One region of the Pseudonocardia sp. SID8383 genome, then DNA from elsewhere that is predicted to be linked to it. Evidence: riboswitches for the same ligand, from Rfam matches in the RefSeq annotation. Region 1 holds a riboswitch; each other region holds the start of a gene.
What was found. Region 1 has a riboswitch for S-adenosylmethionine ahead of GTW08_RS08815 (aminotransferase class V-fold PLP-dependent enzyme). Riboswitches for the same ligand answer to the same signal wherever they lie in the genome.

Region 2: it holds a riboswitch for S-adenosylmethionine, as region 1 does, so the genes downstream of both, GTW08_RS32920 (putative leader peptide) here and GTW08_RS08815 (aminotransferase class V-fold PLP-dependent enzyme) in region 1, are expected to answer to the same signal.
Region 3: it holds a riboswitch for S-adenosylmethionine, as region 1 does, so the genes downstream of both, thrC (threonine synthase) here and GTW08_RS08815 (aminotransferase class V-fold PLP-dependent enzyme) in region 1, are expected to answer to the same signal.

What each region holds. Positions count from the first base shown of each region.
Region 1 covers NZ_WWFY01000372.1:8,103-10,282, forward strand. Annotated here, with positions in the region: gene GTW08_RS08815 (aminotransferase class V-fold PLP-dependent enzyme) at 8-1,396, opposite strand; SAM riboswitch class IV at 1,440-1,554, opposite strand; gene GTW08_RS08820 (hypothetical protein) at 1,629-2,180, shown strand, end outside.
Region 2 covers NZ_WWFY01000339.1:5,605-7,784, forward strand. Annotated here, with positions in the region: gene GTW08_RS08085 (ABC transporter substrate-binding protein) at 1-398, opposite strand, end outside; SAM riboswitch class I at 970-1,065, shown strand; gene GTW08_RS32920 (putative leader peptide) at 1,071-1,169, shown strand; gene GTW08_RS08090 (LLM class flavin-dependent oxidoreductase) at 1,290-2,180, shown strand, end outside.
Region 3 covers NZ_WWFY01000716.1:2,024-4,203, forward strand. Annotated here, with positions in the region: gene thrC (threonine synthase) at 88-1,356, opposite strand; SAM riboswitch class I at 1,363-1,516, opposite strand; partial or broken gene holA (DNA polymerase III subunit delta) at 1,657-2,180, shown strand, end outside.

The DNA.
Region 1 (2,180 bases):
CCGGGGCTCAGTCCCCGCAGCCGGGGACGGCCTGCAGCTCCCGGTCCCGGGCGAACGGGTCGGCCGGGCGCGGGTCCGGGGTGGGCGCCCACCGACCGTCGACGAGGGCGTAGGTCCAGGCCGGACCGCGCCGCGCCAGGTCGGTCAGCGCGTCGACCAGCCGGTCGACGTCGGAGGAGCCGGTGCGCAGGCCCAGCGAGGCGCGCACCGCGTCGCGGCCGCCGGTGAGCCGCTCCAGCAGCGGGTGCGCGCAGAACCGCCCGTCGCGGACGCCGATGCCGTACTCGGCGGACAGCGCCGCCGCGACGAGGCCGGCGGGCAGCTCGCCGAGGGTGAACGAGACGGTCGCGGTGCGGTCGGCGTCGGGCCCGTCGTCGAAGCAGGACAGGATCCGCAGGCCGCGGACGGTCGCCAGACCCGCGCGCAGCCGGGCGGCGAGCTCGCGCTCGTGGGTGGGCACGGCGTCGTCGATCAGGTCCTCGAGGGTGCGGCAGGCCGCGCCCAGCGCGGCGGCGCCGAGCACGTTCGGGGTGCCGCCCTCGTGGCGTTGCGGCGCGGGCAGCCACTCGGTGACGGTGCCGCCCGGGCCGTCGACGGCGTCGTCGGCCGTGACGCCGACCGACCGGACCGCTCCCCCGCCCGCGACGTGCGGCTCGGCGGCGTCGAGCCAGTCCCGGCGGCCGACGAGGACCCCGGCACCGAAGGGCGCGTAGAGCTTGTGCCCGGACAGCGCGACGTAGTCCGCGCCCCACCCGGCCAGGTCGATGCGCCGGTGCGGGGCGAGCTGCGCTGCGTCGACGCACAGCCGGGCGCCCGCGGCGTGCGCGATCCGGGCGATCTCGGCGACCGGGAGGAGCTCGCCGGTCACGTTGGACGCACCGGTGACCGCGACCAGCGCGGCGTCGGGACGGGCGGCGAGCTCGGCCCGCAGCGCGTCGAGGGTCGCGGCGATGCTGTGGCCGGCCCGCACGACCCGGTGCTCGGCGCCACCGGAACCGCCCCGCCAGGCCAGCAGCGTCGCGTGGTGTTCCAGGTCGAGGGTCACCACCGGGCCGGGCACGGCGCGCGCGAGCAGGCCGAGCGCGTCGGTGGTGTTGCGGGTGAACACCACGATGTCGTCGGCGCGGGCCCGGACGAACCGGGCGACGTCGGCGCGGGCGTTCTCCACCAGGGCAGTGCAGACCTTCGAGGTCCAGCCGGCGCCGCGGTGCACGCTGCCGTGGTAGGGCAGCACCTGCGCAACGTGCGCGGCGACGCTCTCCAATGCCGGCGCCGACGCGGCGGAGTCGAGGTCGCAGTAGCGGGCCCACCTGCCGTCGACGAGCGGGACGGTGAGGTCCGCGCCGACGACACGGGGCAGCGCGTGCTGGACGGGACGCGACAGGGCGAGGGTCATGATCGGGCCTCCGGCCGATCTCGGGGACCCGGCGTGGCGCACGGATCCGCGCTTGCCGACTGCGGGTGTCGCGTCGGCCCGGTCATCACCCGGGGCACCCCACCGCGGAGGAGGGTTGCCGTCCAGCGAGCCGGGGCTTCGCGCTGGCACTCGTGACCTTCGCGGCCGAAGCTAGCAGACCGTCTCAGAAGGAGACACCGTGACCGTCGCCACCCCGGATAGCGTCTGAACGATGACCGACACGCAACCCGCCCCAGGCACGGTACGGCGGATCGACGTCCCGGAGTCCGGCGAGCTTGCCCAGCTGGCGGCGGTGTTCGACGACCTGCAGTACGTGCTGCAGTGCTGCGAGCACCTGGTGACCGCGCTCGGCGGTCCGGAGTCCGGTCCGGTCCGGGTGGCCGCCGACCCGGCCCTGGTCGAGGCACTGTGGACCGGCGCGGTGATCGGCTACGTGCGCTGCTTCTCCGGCCGCACCAAGACCCTCACGAAGGACGACCTGTCCACCCTGGAGCTCGAGGGTGACGTCACCGGGTTCCACGACATGATGTCGACGCTGCGCGACCACTACGCGTCGCGGCACGTCAACCCGCGTGAGTCCTACGAGATCGGCGTCGCCCAGTCCAACGACGGCGACCCGCGCGGTGTCGCGGTCGTCTCCACCCCGCGCCCCCAGGTCGACGAGACCACGGTGCGGCTGCTCGGCCGGGTCGCCTACAGCCTGTCCGGCCTGGTGGACGCGCGGATGACCAAGGCCCAGAACGACGTGCTGGGCGTGGCGCAC
Region 2 (2,180 bases), on a different contig from region 1:
CCGGCCGAGGTGGAGCCCGCGACGAGGCGCACGGCCTCGCCGTTCGACTTCGTGAAGGCGTTGATCGCCGGGCCGGAACCGATGAACGCGACGTCGATCGAGCCGCCGAGCAGGGCGTTGACCTGGTCCGGGCCGGCGTTGAACGTCTGGGTGGTGAGCTTCGTGCTCCCCAGCTCGGCGGCGAACAGGCCCTGCTTCACCCCGACCAGCGCGGGGGCGTGGGTGATGTTCGGGAAGTAGCCGAGGCGGACCTCGGTCGCGGGGGAGGTGGCGCCCGCGGCGGTGGTGCTCTCGTCGGCGCGGGAGCAGCCGGCCAGCAGCCCGAGCGCGGTGAGCAGCGCGAGCAGGACGGCGGCGGTGCGCGCCCGGGATCCGGGGCGCAGGACGTGCGGGGACATCGCGGGACGGGGTCCTTCCGTGGGGGCGGCGGGCGGTCGGGGACGACCGCTGCGCGCCGGGGCCGGCCGGCCCTGAGAGGGCGTGCCGGGGTACGGGACGGGTGGCGGGCCGGAGTGGTGTCCGGCGGGCGATTCCCGGTCCGGCGGGTGCCTCGCACGCCGGGGGCGTGGCGTTACGGCCCGCGGGACGGGAGACCGGTCAGCGACAGAGTTCGCTGTAGGCGGGGGCGCGCCGGCTCGGCCAGAACGGCTCCAGGCCGGTCGGGCGCACCGGCACCGCGCTCCGCGCGGCACGGGTCGGCTGGTGGGGGGCGGGCTCGGTCACGCCCCGTACGAACCGGTCGGGGCGCGAGGGCCTCCGTCGGCTCGTCGTCACCCGACCAGGGTGCGCGGTGGTCACCTCTCCGGACAACCCGGAGTCCACCAACCAGGAACGGCCGCGGGCTGTCCGGACACCTTTCGCGGCATCCGGGTGATGATTCCGCAGCTCGGGAGGCCTGCTGCGGTACGGGTCACTCGATCGCGATGCGGGTTGACACCGTCGGGCACCGGATACCTACAGTCGGATCGCACACCATCCGGAGCGGCCGAGAGACCCGGCTCGACGACGCCGCAGCAACCCCCCGCAGCACGCGGGTGCGGGTGCTCCAGCCGGGTTCGATGGAGGACACCATGCGGTCGATCGCGGAGCAGGTGCGCGGCGCGCACCACCCCCGGTACCGGCGGCACGTCGACCTGATGCGGGTGGCCGGCGCCGCCTGTCGGGGCTGACCCCGCCCCGTCCGCGCTGCGCGCCGCCCCTCGGCGCCGCCGTCGGCGGTGGCCGTCGGAGTCCCGTGACGTCCCACACCGTTCCGTCGCACCCCCGTGCGACGAGGAAGCGATGCCCTCATGTCCACATCGGACACATCAGGCCGGCCGCTGCACCTGGCCGTCGCCCTCGACGGCGCCGGCTGGCACCCCGCCGCCTGGCGCGACCCCGCCGCGCACCCCCGTGCGCTGTTCACCGCCCGCTACTGGACCGACCTGGCCCGCACCGCCGAGCGCGGGCTGCTGGACCTGGTGACGATCGAGGACGCACTCGGCCTGCAGTCCGGGGATCACCTGAGCGGCGCCGACCGGCGCACCGACCGGGTGCAGGGACGCCTCGACGCCTCGCTGGTCGCCGCCTTCCTCGCCCCGACGACGTCGCGGATCGGTCTGGTCCCGACCGTCACCACCACCCACACCGAGCCGTTCCACGTCGCGTCCGCGCTGTCGACGCTCGACCACGACAGCCACGGCCGCGCCGGGTGGCGGGTGCAGACCTCGGTCCGCGCCGACGAGGCCGCCCACTTCGGGCGCCGCACCGTCCCCGGGGTCCGCCGCGAGGACCTGGGCACCCCGGCCGGGCGCGAGCTCGTCGCCGAGCTGTTCGGCGAGGCCGCCGACGCCGTCGAGGTCGTGCGCAGGCTCTGGGACTCCTGGGAGGACGATGCCGAGATCCGCGACGCGCTGACCGGGCGTTTCGTCGACCGGGACCGGCTGCACCGGGTCGACTTCGCCGGGGAGCACTTCGGCGTCGCCGGGCCGTCGATCGTGCCGCGCCCGCCGCAGGGCCAGCCGCTGGTCGTGTCGCTGGCGCACGGCTACGACCCGGCGCTGCTCGCCGCCCGCGTCGGCGACGTCGTGTTCACCAACCCGCACGACGCCGACGACGCCGCCCGCATCGTCGCCCAGGTCCGGGCCGCCGAGGCCGCCGTGGGCCGCACCGCACCGCCGCTGCGGGTCCTCGGCGACGTC
Region 3 (2,180 bases), on a different contig from region 1:
GACCTGGCCCTGACCGGCGACGACCCGGCCGGGCTGACGGTGGTCGCGCGGGGCGACCCCCGTCCGGCGCCCGGCTGGCGGGGCCGGTCAGCCTCGGTTCGCCAGCGCCTCGCGGACCGCGGCGGACGTCGACGGCACGGTCGCCGTCGGGCCGACCTCGCCGGAGACGGCGTCGAGGGTCTTGAGGCCGTCTCCGGTGATCATGAGGACGGTCTCGGCGTCGGGGTCGAGTGCCCCGGCCTCGAGCAGCTTCCTGGTGGTCGCGATGGTGACCCCGCCCGCGGTCTCGGCGAACACGCCCTCGGTGCGGGCCAGGAGCCGAATGCCGGCGACGACCTCCTCGTCGGACACGTGCCCCACCGAGCCGCCGGTACGGCGCACCGAGTCGAGGACGTACGGACCGTCGGCCGGGTTCCCGATCGCCAGCGAGCGCGCGATGGTGTCCGGCTTCTGCGGCTGGATCACGTCGTGGCCGGCCTCGAAGGCCCGCGCGACCGGTGAGCAGCCGGTGGCCTGGGCGCCGAACACGGTGTACGGGGTGGGCTCGACCAGACCCAGGGTGCCGAGCTCGGTGAACCCCTTGTCGATCTTGGTGAGCTGGGAGCCGGACGCCACCGGGACCACGACCTGCTGCGGGAGCCGCCAGCCGAGCTGCTCGGCGACCTCGTAGCCCAGGGTCTTCGAGCCCTCGGCGTAGTACGGCCGGACGTTGACGTTCACGAACGCCCAGTCCTCGTGCTCGGCGGCCAGCTCGGTGGCGAGCCGGTTGACGTCGTCGTAGTTGCCGTCGACGGCGAGCAGGGTGCCGCCGTAGACGGCGGTGGTGACGATCTTCGCCTGCTCCAGCGAGGACGGGATCAGCACGACCGAGTCCCAGCCGGCACGGGCGGCCGCGGCGGCGACGGCGTTGGCCAGGTTGCCCGTCGAGGGGCAGCACAGCACCGAGAAGCCGAGCTCACGGGCGGCGGCGAGTGCGACGGCGACGACGCGGTCCTTGAACGAGTGCGTCGGGTTGCCCGTGTCGTCCTTGATCCAGATCTTGCGGACGCCGAGCGCGCGGGCCAGGTTGTCGGCCTCGATCAGCCGGGTCAGGCCGGGCTCGGTGTTCGCATGCTGCTCGACGGTCGACGGGACCGGCAGCAGGTCCTTGTAGCGCCAGATCGACTTCGGCCCGGCCTCGATGGAGGCGCGGGTGACCGTCGGGAACTCGTAGGCGACTTCGAGGGGGCCGAAACAGCGCGGGCACGCGAACTCCGCGGCGAGCGGGATCTCGTGGCGGCACTCGCGGCACGCGAGAGCGCGCGCGGAGCCGAGGTCGTAGGCGGAGGTGGTTTCGGGCGCAGCAGTGAGAGTCACGAGATCTCCTCATCTGTCCCGCCGGATGTGGCGGGCCGGAATTGGCACCGTGTTCGTCGACGTCCTCGCCACGCGGAATGCGCAGGTCTGGGCGGATCGTCGTGCGACGCCGGTTGCCGGGGCTTCAACGGGCCGTTCCCTCTGCCCCTCTGGATGAGCCATATGCGGTTGTGGTGCTCCGGACGCCGGGCGCCGGAATCGACGACGACCGTACGCGAGCGGGACACCCCACCGCCAGGCGACGTTCTCCGGTCGGGACGCGACTCACCCGTTGTCGGAGGTGTGGGCCACCATGGGGGTGTGAGCAGCACGAGCGAACCGGGCCCGCTGCAGCTGGTCGTCGGGGACGAGGAGTTCCTGGCCGAGCGGGCGGTGTCCGACCTGGTCCGACGCGCCCGGCAGCGCGATCCGGAGACCGAGCTGCGCCGCTTCCGCACCTCCGAGGTGGCACCCGGCGAGCTCGCCGGGCACCTCAGCCCCTCGCTCTTCGCGGAGGGCAGGGTGATCGTGCTCACCCACGGTCAGGACGCGAACAAGGACATGACCGCCGCCATCGCCGACTACGTGAAGGACCCGGCCGACGGGATCGTGCTCGTGGTCCAGCACGCCGGGGGAGCGAAGGGCAAGGCGGTCCTGGACCTGATGCGCAAGGCCGGGGCGCACACCGTCACCTGCAACCGCATCACCCGCGCCGACGAGCGGTCGGACTTCGTGCGCGACGAGGTCCGCCGCCACGGCGGCACGATCACGCCCGGGGCGCTCGCGGTGCTGGTCGAGGCGGTCGGGTCGGACCTGCGGGAGCTGGCGGCCGCGGCCGGGCAGCT